One region of the Pseudomonas sp. S2_B10 genome, then DNA from elsewhere that is predicted to be linked to it. Evidence: predicted binding sites of a transcription regulator. Region 1 holds the regulator's gene; each other region holds the start of a gene.

The links. The regulator sigma-54, encoded in region 1, starts transcription at its own class of promoters, with help from an activator protein. The targets are predictions, from matches to a motif close to ANTGGCATNNANNTTGCTNT.
Region 2: a site for sigma-54 is predicted at 1,256-1,275, ahead of AB4O45_RS20890 (flagellar hook-length control protein FliK). Genes of this name have one in related genera too.
Region 3: a site for sigma-54 is predicted at 2,030-2,049, ahead of AB4O45_RS22150 (CmpA/NrtA family ABC transporter substrate-binding protein). Genes of this name have one in related genera too.
Region 4: a site for sigma-54 is predicted at 1,560-1,579, ahead of AB4O45_RS08885 (pilin). Genes of this name have one in related genera too.

Annotation. Positions count from the first base shown of each region.
Region 1 is NZ_CP162768.1:3,964,734-3,967,949, forward strand. Features, by position in the region: gene rapZ (RNase adapter RapZ) at 1-214, opposite strand, end outside; gene ptsN (PTS IIA-like nitrogen regulatory protein PtsN) at 217-681, opposite strand; gene hpf (ribosome hibernation-promoting factor, HPF/YfiA family) at 693-1,001, opposite strand; gene AB4O45_RS17630 (RNA polymerase factor sigma-54) at 1,075-2,565, opposite strand; gene lptB (LPS export ABC transporter ATP-binding protein) at 2,732-3,216, opposite strand, start outside.
Region 2 is NZ_CP162768.1:4,674,882-4,678,097, reverse strand. Features, by position in the region: gene AB4O45_RS20890 (flagellar hook-length control protein FliK) at 1-1,218, opposite strand, end outside; gene AB4O45_RS20885 (Hpt domain-containing protein) at 1,324-1,671, opposite strand; gene AB4O45_RS20880 (ATP-binding SpoIIE family protein phosphatase) at 1,702-3,216, opposite strand, start outside.
Region 3 is NZ_CP162768.1:4,945,385-4,948,600, forward strand. Features, by position in the region: gene AB4O45_RS22145 (ANTAR domain-containing response regulator) at 116-691, opposite strand; gene AB4O45_RS22150 (CmpA/NrtA family ABC transporter substrate-binding protein) at 707-1,918, opposite strand; gene AB4O45_RS22155 (quinone-dependent dihydroorotate dehydrogenase) at 2,137-3,156, shown strand.
Region 4 is NZ_CP162768.1:2,003,893-2,007,108, forward strand. Features, by position in the region: gene AB4O45_RS08875 (DUF2845 domain-containing protein) at 1-216, shown strand, start outside; gene AB4O45_RS08880 (BON domain-containing protein) at 452-805, opposite strand; gene AB4O45_RS08885 (pilin) at 1,097-1,513, opposite strand; gene pilB (type IV-A pilus assembly ATPase PilB) at 1,740-3,216, shown strand, end outside.

The sequences.
Region 1 (3,216 bases):
GGAAACGTGACAGATGGCTGGGCAGGTTGCGCGCATCGATCGACACGGCGACCAGCGGCTGCGCCAGTTCTGTGTGAATCAGCGCTCGCTCGGCCAGTTCCGGCAGCAAACCGGCCGGCAGATTGTCGATGCAGTAGTAGCCGTTGTCCTCAAGGACATTCAGGGCGGTACTTTTACCCGAGCCCGAACGGCCACTGACAATGATCAAACGCATGATTAGTGCCCGTTCTGCTCGTCCAGTACGACCTGGTACAAGGCTTCATTGCTCGGAGCGCTGCGTAGCTTGTCGCGCACTTCCTTGCGGTCGAGCATGCTGGCGATCTGGCGCAACAACTCCAGATGCGCGTCGGTTGCGGCTTCCGGGACCAGCAATACGAACAACAGGTCCACCGGAGCGCCGTCGATGGCGTCGAAATCGATCGGGGCTTCGAGGTGCAGCAGGGCGCTCACTGGCCCCGCGCAGCCCTTGAGGCGGCAGTGGGGAATGGCGATGCCGTTGCCAAAACCGGTGGAGCCGAGTTTTTCACGGGCGATCAGCGCCTCGAAGACATCCTGCATCGCCAGATCCGGCACTTCGCGGTGGATCAGGTTGGCAATCTGTTCGAGGGCTTTTTTCTTGCTGCCGCCCGGCGCGTTCACTTGGGAACGGCCGGGGGTCAGGATGGTTTCAAGTCGGATCATGGATAGGGGTGTTAACGACCGGTCGCGCCCTGGAGGAGGCTCTGGGTCTTTTCCTTATGCTTTTTGAGTTGGCGATCCAGCTTGTCGGTAAGTGAGTCGATCGCAGCGTACATGTCGGTATCTTCTGCGTTTGCGACCACTTCACTGCCGGGAATATGCAAGGTGGCTTCGATCTTCTGTTTCAGCTTTTCGACGCACATCGTGACCTGCACGTTGGTGATCTTGTCGAAATGTCGCTCCAGTCGCTGGAGTTTTTCCTCGATGTAGGAACGCAGAGGTTGGGTCACTTCCAGTTGGTGTCCACTGATGTTGACTTGCATACAGCTTCTCCTTCGTTGCCAGTGCATAAAGCGGCAGGCCGAAAAGCCTGCCACTGGAACGCTGTAACGTGGCTTACATCAACCGCTTGCGTTCGCTCGAAGGCGCGATTCCGAGGGATTCGCGGTACTTGGCGACGGTGCGGCGAGCCACCTGAATGCCTTGTGCCTCCAGTAAACCAGCGATCTTGCTGTCACTCAACGGCTTTTTCTGATTTTCCGCAGCGACCAGTTTCTTGATGATCGCGCGGATCGCCGTGGACGAGCATTCGCCGCCTTCGGAGGTGCTGACGTGGCTGGAGAAAAAGTATTTCAGCTCATAAATACCGCGCGGGGTATGCATGAATTTTTGTGTGGTCACCCGGGAAATCGTCGATTCGTGCATGCCGACCGCTTCGGCGATGTCATGCAATACCAACGGCTTCATTGCTTCGTCGCCGTATTCGAGGAAGCCGCGCTGATGTTCGACGATCTGCGTGGCCACTTTCATCAGGGTTTCGTTGCGGCTCTGCAGGCTCTTGATGAACCAGCGGGCCTCCTGCAACTGGTTGCGCATGAAAGTGTTGTCGGCGCTGGTGTCGGCACGCTTCACGAAACCGGCGTACTGGGCGTTGACGCGCAGGCGAGGCACCGATTCCTGGTTCAGCTCGACCAGCCAGCGCTCGTTGTCCTTGCGCACGATCACGTCGGGAATGACGTATTCGGCTTCGGTCGACTCGATCTGTGAGCCGGGACGCGGATTGAGGCTCTGCACCAGTTCGATGACCTGGCGCAGCTCGTCTTCCTTGAGCTTCATGCGCCGCATCAACTGGCTGTAATCGCGGCTGCCGAGCAGGTCGATGTAATCGGCGACAAGCCGCTTGGCCTCGGTCAGCCACGGCGTCTTCGCGGGCAGCTGGCGCAATTGCAGCAGCAGGCATTCGCTGAGGTTGCGGGCGCCGATACCAGCGGGCTCGAATTGCTGGATGCGATGCAGGACGGCTTCGATTTCGTCGAGCTCGATGTCCAGTTCCGGATCGAACGCTTCAAGAATTTCTTCGAGTGTTTCGTCCAGATAGCCCTGATTGTTGATGCAGTCGATCAGGGTGACAGCGATCAGGCGATCGGTGTCGGACATCGGCGCCAGGTTCAGTTGCCAGAGCAGATGGCTTTGCAGGCTCTCGCCGGCGGACGTGCGGGTGGTGAAATCCCACTCATCGTCATCGCTGCTGGGCAGGCTGCTGGCGCTGGTCTGGTAAACGTCTTCCCAGGCAGTATCCACTGGCAGTTCGTTGGGGATGCGCTCGTTCCAATCGCCATCCTCGAGGTTATCCACCGTCGGGGCGGTTTCCTGGTAGGAGGGTTCCTGGATTTCGGCGGGCTTCTGTTCGGCGTTGTCGGCCAGCGGATCGGCATTGTCGAAGTCGTCGCCTTCTTCCTGGCGCTCGAGCATCGGATTGGATTCCAGAGCCTCCTGGATCTCCTGTTGCAGGTCCAGGGTCGACAATTGGAGCAGGCGGATGGCCTGTTGCAGCTGCGGTGTCATCGTCAGCTGCTGGCCCATTCTCAAGACTAGCGATGGTTTCATGGCAGGGGCTTAACACCTTATTCGCCGGCGCTTTGCGCCATCCACTACAGGGCACCGAAGCGCCAAACTTAAGCAAATTATATGCCTGAAACTGAAGTGTTTGCCTAGAGCGCTGTAACAATTAAAGCGGATAAATGCGCCTTGAATCGATACAGCGCTGTCGCGCTTACAGGCGGAACTCGTGACCCAGATACACTTCCTTGACCAGATCGTTGGCCAGGATGGTCTCGGCATCGCCTTCAGCGATCAGTTGACCGTCGTTGACGATGTAAGCGGTTTCGCAAATATCCAGCGTCTCACGCACGTTGTGGTCGGTGATCAGCACGCCGATGCCCTTGGCCTTGAGGTGATGGATGATCTGCTTGATGTCGCCGACCGAGATCGGGTCGACACCGGCGAACGGTTCGTCGAGCAGGATGAACTTGGGTGCAGTGGCCAGGGCGCGAGCGATTTCCACCCGGCGACGCTCACCGCCGGACAGGCTCATGCCGAGGTTGTCGCGGATGTGGCTGATGTGGAATTCCTGCAGCAGGCTTTCCAGCTCCTTGCGACGACCGGCCTTGTCCAGCTCCGGGCGGGTCTCGAGGATCGCCATGATGTTGTCGGCGACCGACAGTTTACGGAAGATCGACGCTTCTTGCGGCAGATAGC
Region 2 (3,216 bases), 710 kb from region 1:
TTCCTGACCTTGCTGCCCCTGCCAGCCACGGTTCTGGTCGGCGACATTGACATCCACCTGGCCCATGCCCTGCTGGTTGAACATGTCGCGCAGGCGGTGCATCTGGCTGTCGAGCGCTTCACGCACGCTTGGGTGTGCGCTCATGAAGGTGACCTGGGTCTGCTGATCGGGAACCATGTTCACGCGGATATCCAGACGCCCAAGCTCCGCCGGCTGCAACTGAATGTCGGCGGCCTTCAGGTTGACGCTGGACAGGTACATGACGCGGTTGACCACTTCTTCGGTCCAGCCGCTCTGGTGCATGGCGATCGGCTGATTCACCGGCAGCGCATTGGCGGTTTTCGGCGTAGCGGCCTGGGTCAGTGCCGCCAGACGGTTGGCGAAGTCATCGACGCGGGTGTCGCTGGTAGCCGATTTCAGATCCTTCAGACCATCGTCGATCAGCCCGCTGAAAGCTTGTTCGCCGCCCTGACTGGTGCTGTCCTTGTCGGCCTGCACGTCGAGCATGCTGGCCATGCCGGCGGCAAAGTTCTGCGCGGCGGTCAATTCGCCGTCAGCCTGAGCTTGAGCAGGCGTGGCTTTCGGTTGCGCCTGACTGGCGGCGGAAATATGCCCGCCCTGCTCCATCGCCATGCGCACGGCCGGCATCGAGTCGAGCGGGTCGGCCGATGGATCGAAATCGCTGTCGGTTGCCGCCGGATCTTTGACCATGCCCGACACGACCGCCAGTGCAGGCGTTTCGGTTTCCGGCTGGGCTGGCGTGGTGACTGTTGGTGCTTGCACCACAGGCGCTGCCACCAACGGCTGAACGACTTGCGCCAAGGCCGGATCAAGGGCCGGGTCTACAGGCGCGGCATCGGCCACAGGGGGTTGTATGGTTTCAGCGGTGTCATCGGCAGTGGCAGTCGCGTCGTCGCTCGCCGCCGCTTTGTCGGCAGGCAACGCTTTGCCGCTATCGGCAACTGCTGGCTGGGGCGCGGCAGATTGATCTTTGCCGATATCCTTTTTGCCGCTGCTGTCCGCGACCTTATCGCGTGCCGGCCTGACTGAATTGTCAGCGCTCACGGCGGGCTTGGCCGGCGCCTGATCGGCAAACACTTTGGCGAAGCTGGAGGCCTTGTCCCCGGCGTCTGCGGCCATTGCCGACGATTTGGCAGAGGCGGCTTGCGCCTTGGCCTGAGCGGCGGTCTGAAGAAGAATGTTGGGGGTCGCAGGCATGACACGGTCTCCGCTGCACTGGGATCGTAGGTACAGTTGAGCAAGTTGACTGCAAGTGCCGGGCCAGTTTGGCCAGACACTTGCGAAAAGCGCCGGACGGCAGCTTCAGTGGATGTGGGCGTGGTGCTTTTCGCTTTCGTACACCGGACGTACTTCGGCGAATTCAGAATGGATATCGGCGACTAGCTGAGCGAGCGCTTCCGGGCTTTTGTCCTTCGCGTTCGACTCCAGGTCCTGGCACAACTCGGCCAGTCGAACCGCGCCCATGTTGCTGGCGCTGCCCTTGAAGCTATGCGCTACATCGGAAAGCGCTTTGGCGCTGGTGCTGTCCTGCAACTCGTGCAGGCGGCTTTGCGAATCTGCCAGAAAAGTCTCCAGCAATTCCGTATAGCCGTCCTCCATCACCTCGCGCAAAGTATCGAGGACTTCGCGATTTACATGTGGGTCTGTCACTTGCTCACTCCTTGATCAAGAATGGGCGGATTATGCCTCAATCTCCCAGAAAAACTCCACGCTGGCACTACGACCTTGGTCCGACCAACTGGCGTTGCGCCCCAGCTGCCGGACCAGACCGATGCCGCGTCCCGACAAGCGGACGTTATCCACGGGCCTTTCCATGACCCGCGCCACATCAAACCCCTTGCCACTGTCATCGACACGAATGACCAGCCGCCCACCCTCGCCTTGCGGTTGCACCTGCAGATGCACGCGCACGAAACCGTCTTGCAGCGCCTCCAACCGCGCCGCGCGCATTTCATAGTAGCGGGCGAAACCTGCCGCATCGCGTTTGAGGCTCGAGTCCAGCCCGAGCACGCCATGCTCCAGGCCATTGGAATACAACTCGGCGAGCACGCTGTACAGCGCCCCGCTTTGCGCGCGCAGGCCATGCACCTCAAGCAGCAACTGCAAGAGGAACGGCAATGGATTGAAGCGCCTGAGCGTGGCGCCGCGAAACTCGAAACTGGCCGACCAGTCCAGCGGGCACGACTGGCCGCTGTCGGAATACACCGGCGCTGCGCCGTGGGCCTGCGCCGACTCGAGCAGACTGACCTCGACCATGCTTACGTCATCACGGGCCTGTCCGCGAAAATCGCGCAACGCTTGCTCGATATCCTCGAATAACCGATCCGGCTCACGGTTCGCCGCAAACACCTGCTGCAAGCGTTCGACGCCGAACAACTGGTCATTGGCATCGCAGGTATCGATCACCCCGTCCGATAACAGAAACACTCGATCATCGACGGCCATCGGATACACATCCGTACGGTCATCGAAGGCTTGCGCGCTGAGAATCCCAAGGGGCAAATGCCGCGCCGGCAAGGGCACACGCTCGCCGCTGGCCATGCGGTGCAGGTAACCGTCGGGCATGCCACCGTTCCACACCTCCACCGAACGGCTCTGGAAACTCAGACTGAGCAAGGTGGCACAGCAGAACATGTCGACCGGCAGGATGCGCTTGAGCTTGGCGTTCATCTCGCGCAGGGTTTCGGCCAGGCCATAGCCCTTGGCGGTCATCCCATAAAACACTTCGGCCAGCGGCATCGCCCCCACCGCTGCCGGCAAGCCATGCCCGGTGAAATCGCCGAGCATCACGTGCATGTCACCGGCCGGCGTATACGCAGCGAGCAACAGATCGCCATTGAACAGGGCGTAAGGCGATTGCAGGTACCGAATGTTCGGCGCACTCAGGCACCCGGAATGCGCGACCTTGTCGAACACCGCTTTGGCCACGCGTTGTTCGTTGAGCAGATAGTCATGATGTTTCGCGATCAGATCGCGCTGCTGCAGGACCGTGGCCTGAAGGCGACGCAAGCGATCCATCGCCTTGATTTTGGCGGCAAGGATCACCTGGTTGTACGGCTTCGCCAGAAAATCGTCACCGCCAGCCTCCAGACAACGGGCCAGCGCTTCACTCTCGGTCAGCGAGGTGAGGAAGATGATCGGCACCAACGCTTCACCCGCCAGCGCCTTGATCTGCCGCGCCGCTTCGAAGCCGTC
Region 3 (3,216 bases), 980 kb from region 1:
ATCCATAATCGACTCGGTCGTTCAGGTCGGCGGACAGCGCCAGACAACGCGGTCGGTCCCCTCTCCCTCCGGGAGAGGGCTAGGGTGAGGGGCTTCTTGATTTGCAGCGAAAACTTCAGCCCAGCAACTCGCTCATGGCAATGATCTGCTCCGCCACCTGAATCAGCTTCTGCTGGCGGCTCATCGCCTGGCGGCGCATCAGCGTGTAGGCCTCTTCCTCGTTGCAATCCTTCATCTTCATCAGCAAACCCTTGGCCAGTTCGATGCGCTTGCGCTCGGCCAGTTGCTGATCGCGCGCCTGCAATTGCGCGCGCAAGGCCTGGTCACTCTCGAAGCGCGCCATCGCCACGTCGAGAATCGGCTGCAACCGTTGTGCGTGAATGCCTTCGACGATGTAGGCACTGACCCCGGACTTGATCGCCTGACGCATCACCCCCGGGTCATGTTCGTCGGTAAACATCACGATCGGCCGGGGCTGGTCGCGGCTGACCAGTACCACTTGCTCCATGACATCGCGGCTCGGTGACTCGGTATCGATCAGGATCACGTCGGGGCGCACCGTTTCGACGCGCGCCGGCAGGTCGATGGTCAGGCCGGACTCGTCGATTACCTCGAAGCCGGCCTCGGTCAGCGCCGCTTTGAGGCGTCCGACTTTTTTCGCGGTGTCGTTGATCAGCAGAATGCGCAACATGTTCGCGGTCTCCTGTCAGCGCTGGGCGAGAAGCGGGGCGGTGTCGCTCAGGGCATGCAGCTTGAAACTGCGCGCATAGCCCGCCGGATCGCTGCCGTCCCAGACCTTGCCGTCGAGCAACTGGCTGCTGCGCAGGTCGGCGTGCGAAGCCGCAATACCGACAGCGTTCGCTGCCTCGCGATACAGATCCAGACGCTGAACCTGCCGGGCGACGGCCAGATAATCCGGATCCTCGCGCAACAGACCCCAGCGACGAAACTGGGTCATGAACCACATGCCGTCGGAGAGGTACGGCAGATTGACCTCGCCCTCGCCATGAAAACGCAGCGCATGCGGATCCTGCCAGCGATTGCCGAGGCCGTCGGCGTAATCCCCCATGAAACGCGGCTCGATGCAGGCGGCGGGGGTGTCGAGGTATTCGGTGGCGCTGAGCAATTGCGCGGTACTGCGGCGGTTTTCCGGGCTTTCTTCGATGAAGCGGCTGGCCTCAAGAATGGCCATGACCAGCGCCCGCGCGGTGTTGGGGTATTGCTCGACAAATTCCCGGGTGCAGCCGAGGACTTTTTCCGGGTGGTCGGGCCAGATGCTTTGGCTGGTCGCCAGGGTGAAACCGAGATTCTGCTGCACGGCGCTCGCCGCCCACGGTTCGCCGACGCAAAAACCGTCGATGCGCCCGGCTTGCAGGTGCGCAACCATTTGCGGTGGCGGCACCACCACGCTGTCGACGTCCTGCAACGGATGAATGCCCTGGCTCGCCAGCCAGTAATAAAGCCACATCGCGTGAGTGCCGGTGGGAAAAGTCTGGGCGAAGGTCAGTTTTGCGCGGCTTTGGTGCACATGCTGATCGAGCGCTTCAGGACTGTTCACGCCAGCCTGTTGCAAACCATGGGACAGGTTCAGGCTCTGGCCATTCTGGTTCAGGCCCATCAGCACTGCCATGTCGGTCGGGGCGACGCCGCCGATGCCCAGGTGCACCGCGTAAATCAGGCCGTACAGGCTGTGCGCGGCATCCAGTTCGCCGCTGACCAGTTTGTCGCGCAGGTTGGCCCATGAGGCCTGACGTTTGAGGTTCAGGGTCAGGCCGTAGGGCTGGGCGAAGCCCTGGGTGGCGGCGACCACCACCGAGGCGCAGTCGCTCAGCGCCATGAAGCCGAGATTGATCGCGCTCTTTTCCGGCGCATCGCTGCCATTGACCCAGGCCAGAGGCCCCAAGGACGTTTCGTTCATACGCTACCTCAAAAAAAACGTCGTCCCGGATTCTGCGCAGGCAAAACCCGGGGACGACGCCATTGTCCTGGCCTGCGCGCCGTCATTGGTCGGCAGACTGATGAGCGGGGTGGTGCAAGGCATATGCCAGTCGCCTGATTCGCGCAGGCGCCTCGCGCAGGGAGACGATGCCCGGCTATAATCGCCGCCTCTTTTCGCCGCCCGAGTCATTGCCGCCCATGTACACCCTGGCCCGTCAGCTGTTGTTCAAACTTTCCCCGGAAACCTCCCACGATCTGTCGCTGGATCTGATCGGCGCGGGTGGACGTTTGGGCCTCAACGGCTTGCTGTGCAAGGCACCGGCGAAAATGCCGGTGACCGTCATGGGGCTTGAATTCCCGAACCCGGTGGGGCTGGCGGCAGGTCTGGACAAAAACGGCGCGGCCATCGACGGCTTTGCGCAACTGGGTTTCGGCTTTGTCGAAATCGGCACCGTGACCCCGCGTCCGCAGCCGGGTAACCCGAAACCTCGGATCTTCCGCCTGCCGGAAGCCGAGGCGATCATCAACCGCATGGGCTTCAACAACCTTGGCGTGGATAACCTGCTGGCGCGGGTCGCTGCGGCGAAATACACAGGCGTGCTGGGCATCAATATCGGCAAGAACTTCGATACCCCGGTCGAGCGCGCGGTGGATGATTACCTGATCTGCCTGGACAAGGTCTACGCCCACGCCAGTTACATCACGGTCAACGTCAGCTCGCCGAATACCCCGGGCCTGCGCAGCCTGCAGTTCGGCGACTCGCTCAAACAATTGCTCGCGGACCTGGCCACGCGCCGCGCCGAACTGGCTCTGCGTCACGGCAAGCATGTGCCGCTGGCGATCAAGATCGCGCCGGACATGACCGACGAAGAAACTGCGCAGGTCGCCCAGGCGTTGATCGAAACCGGCATGGATGCGGTGATCGCCACCAATACGACTCTGAGCCGTGTCGGCGTCGAAGGCATGGAGCATGGTGACGAGGCGGGCGGTCTGTCGGGTGCGCCGGTGCGTGAAAAGAGCACCCATACCGTGAAGGTGCTGGCGGGCGAATTGGCCGGTCGTTTGCCGATCATTGCTGCGGGCGGGATTACCGAAGGCAAGCACGCGGCGGAGAAGATCACGGCCGGTGCAAGCCTGGTGCAGATCTATTCGGGCTTCATTTACAAAGGCCCGGCGCTGATTCGTGAATCGGTAGACGCCATCGCCGCGTTGCGCTGAGGATTGCCGAGGCCTTGGGGAGCCTTTGTGGCGAGGGGATTTATCCCCGCTGGGCTGCTC
Region 4 (3,216 bases), 2.0 Mb from region 1:
AGCCAATTGATCAGCCTCGGCGACCGCGCCAGCGAAGTGCTGCAAAAATGTGGTGAGCCGGTCAGTCGCGATGTGCTCGGCTACAAGCGCAGTGCCAATCGCCGCGAAGAGTTTCAGGTCGAGGAATGGACCTACGGGCCGAACAACGGCATGTACCAGTACCTGCGCTTCGAAGGTAATCGCTTGCGGCAGATCAACAGCAAACGCGGTAACTGAGAAGAGCAAAAGATCGCAGCCTTCGGCAGCTCCTACATTTGGAATGCATTTCCCTGTAGGAGCTGCCGAAGGCTGCGATCTTTTGATTCTCCGAATAGAACAGGCCCCGACACAAGTGCCGGGGCCTGTAATGGTCACATCCGTGTGACCGTTCGCATGAACTCTAAAGTTGCGGCAGACGTATTGCTCGACCCGTCTGTCGCGTCTTCTCCCGGTTCAGGCGAGAAGTCTTGCCTTACTCGGCTTTCAGGCCGTCAGCAGAAACTGCTTTAACGCCTTTGATCTTTTTGGTGATCGCGACAGCGGAAGCTTTCTGAGCGTCTGTTACTGCTACGTCAGAAGACAGGGAAACTACACCTTTGTTGGTTTCGACTTTGATGTCGGTGCCTGGAATACCTTTTTCGGTAACCAGATCGCTTTTCACTTTGGTGGTGATCCAAGTGTCGGAAGTAGCTTCTTTAGCCTCGGTAACTTCACCAGCAGCCAGAACCATTGGCGACTGGGTAGCCTGAGCGGACTGGGCGAAAGCGCCACCAGCCATGGTCAGGGTCAGAGCGGTAGCAGCGGCAGTGATAGCGAACTTCTTCATACGAGTAACTCCTGTTTTTACTGGAAGTCTGCTGTAACGCTTGTCAGCAGGGTTACCGGATATATTGCGAACGCTGTGCCAACTTTTTTTGCCATATAAATTCTTTTAAAAACAATGAGTTATGAAAAATGCCAATTTTCATTTTCATGCAAAATGCATGACTCGCTCAATCTTCGCATGCAAGTTGCGGTTTTTTGGAAAGTTCATAAGCTGCTGAAATTATTGGAGCTTTTGTAGACAGGTGACCATACGAAAATGCCCCGCAGTGCGGGGCATTCGCTTTGTACTCAGTTAAACGCCAGGGCAACTGGTCGTCGTGTATTCCTTGGAACCGGAGAAGCCGCAAGACCAACCCGCGGTCGCACTACGAGTCAAGGTGATCGTCTGGCCAAGAACCGGAGCCGGAGCATTAAGCAACTTGCAAGTAATCGTCCCGGTACCGTCAGCCACTTTGCCACTCACACCCATTGTGCAGTTTTGAGTGGCACCTACGTTTGCGTTGACGTTAGCCAAAGTTGGATCACCAGATCCCGCGTTGATCACGTCTTCGAAATTGACTTTGAGGGCGGAAACTTCGGCAATACCCGCCGTCACCTTCGACCGCGCCTGATACTTCGAATACTGCGGCAGGGCGATAGTCGCCAGAATGCCGATGATCGCCACAACGATCAGCAGCTCGATCAATGTGAAACCTTGTTGTTTTTTCATAGACACGCTCCATGCATGAGTCGAAATCTCATGATCTGAACAAGGCTCAGCACAGCCCATGCCAACGCCTTTCAGGCCCCGCCTGCTGGGCGCGCGCAATCGCCTGCGCCGTTTCCTACAACCCGCAACCGCACTATCTGACACTTTTTGTCACCTGCACCGGCCGTGTTTGGCGCTGTCACTTGACTAGGCTATAAGTCATGAACGGCAAGCGTGCGGAATCCCCATGAATGACATCGCTCTGAGCGGTCTGGCCAAGCAATTGGTCCAGGCCGAACTGCTCACGGAAACAAGCGCCCGGCAATCCTGGGCGCAGGCCCAGCGCAATCGCGTGTCGCTGGTCAATTACCTGGTGCACAACAAACTGGTCAACAGCCGGCAAATTGCCGAGATCGCCTCGGAACATTTCGGCATGGCCCTGCTCGATCTGCATTGCCTCGACAAAGAGACTCAGCCCAAGGGTCTGGTCAGTGAGAAACTGGTTCGCCAGCACTGCGCCCTGCCCCTCTGGCGGCGCGGCAACAAACTGTTCGTGGGCCTTTCCGACCCAAGCAATCAGCAGGCGATCAGCGACATCCAGTTCAGCACCGGCCTGAGCACCGAAGCGATTCTGGTGGAGGACGACAAGCTCAGCGACGCCATCGACAAGTTCTTCGACAGCCATGCCTCGGGCCTGGAGGAAATGGCCGATGTCGATCTCGACGGCCTCGACGTCGAGTCCATTGATGACAACAAACAGGACGTGATCGGCGGCCTCGATGCCGACGACGCCCCGGTCGTACGTTTTGTGCACAAGATGCTGCTCGATGCGATCAAAAGCGGCTCTTCCGACCTGCATTTCGAACCCTACGAAAAAAACTATCGGGTGCGCATGCGCACCGACGGCATGCTGCGCGAGGTGGCCAAGCCGCCGATCCAGTTGGCCGGGCGCATTGCCGCGCGCTTGAAGGTAATGGCCAGTCTGGATATCTCGGAACGGCGCAAACCTCAGGACGGCCGCATCAAAATGCGCCTGTCGAAAAGCAAATCCATCGATTTTCGCGTCAACACCCTGCCGACTCTGTGGGGCGAAAAAGTGGTGATCCGGATTCTCGACCCGTCCAGTGCACAAATGGGCATCGATGCACTGGGTTACGAAGCCGAACAAAAAGCCTTGTACCTCGCCGCGCTGAAACAGCCGCAAGGGATGATTCTGGTCACCGGCCCCACCGGCTCCGGTAAAACCGTGTCGCTGTACACCGGGCTGAATATCCTCAACACCGTCGACATCAACATTTCCACCGCCGAAGACCCGGTGGAAATCAACATGGAAGGCATCAACCAGGTCAACGTCAATCCCCGCCAAGGGCTGGACTTTGCCCAGGCGCTGCGCTCGTTTCTGCGTCAGGACCCGGACGTGATCATGGTCGGCGAGATCCGCGATCTGGAAACCGCCGAGATCGCGATCAAGGCCGCGCAGACCGGCCACTTGGTACTGTCGACCCTGCACACCAACAGCGCGGCGGAAACCCTCACGCGCCTGCACAACATGGGCATTCCCGGTTTCAACATCGCCACCTCGGTCAGCCTGATCATCGCCCAGCGTCTGGCGCGCAAATTGTGCGCGCACTGCAAGCGGCCGCTGGAAATCCCCCACGAAACCTTGCTCAAGGAAGGCTTCCCTGAGGAACGCATCGGTCATTTCACGATCTACGAGCCGGTCG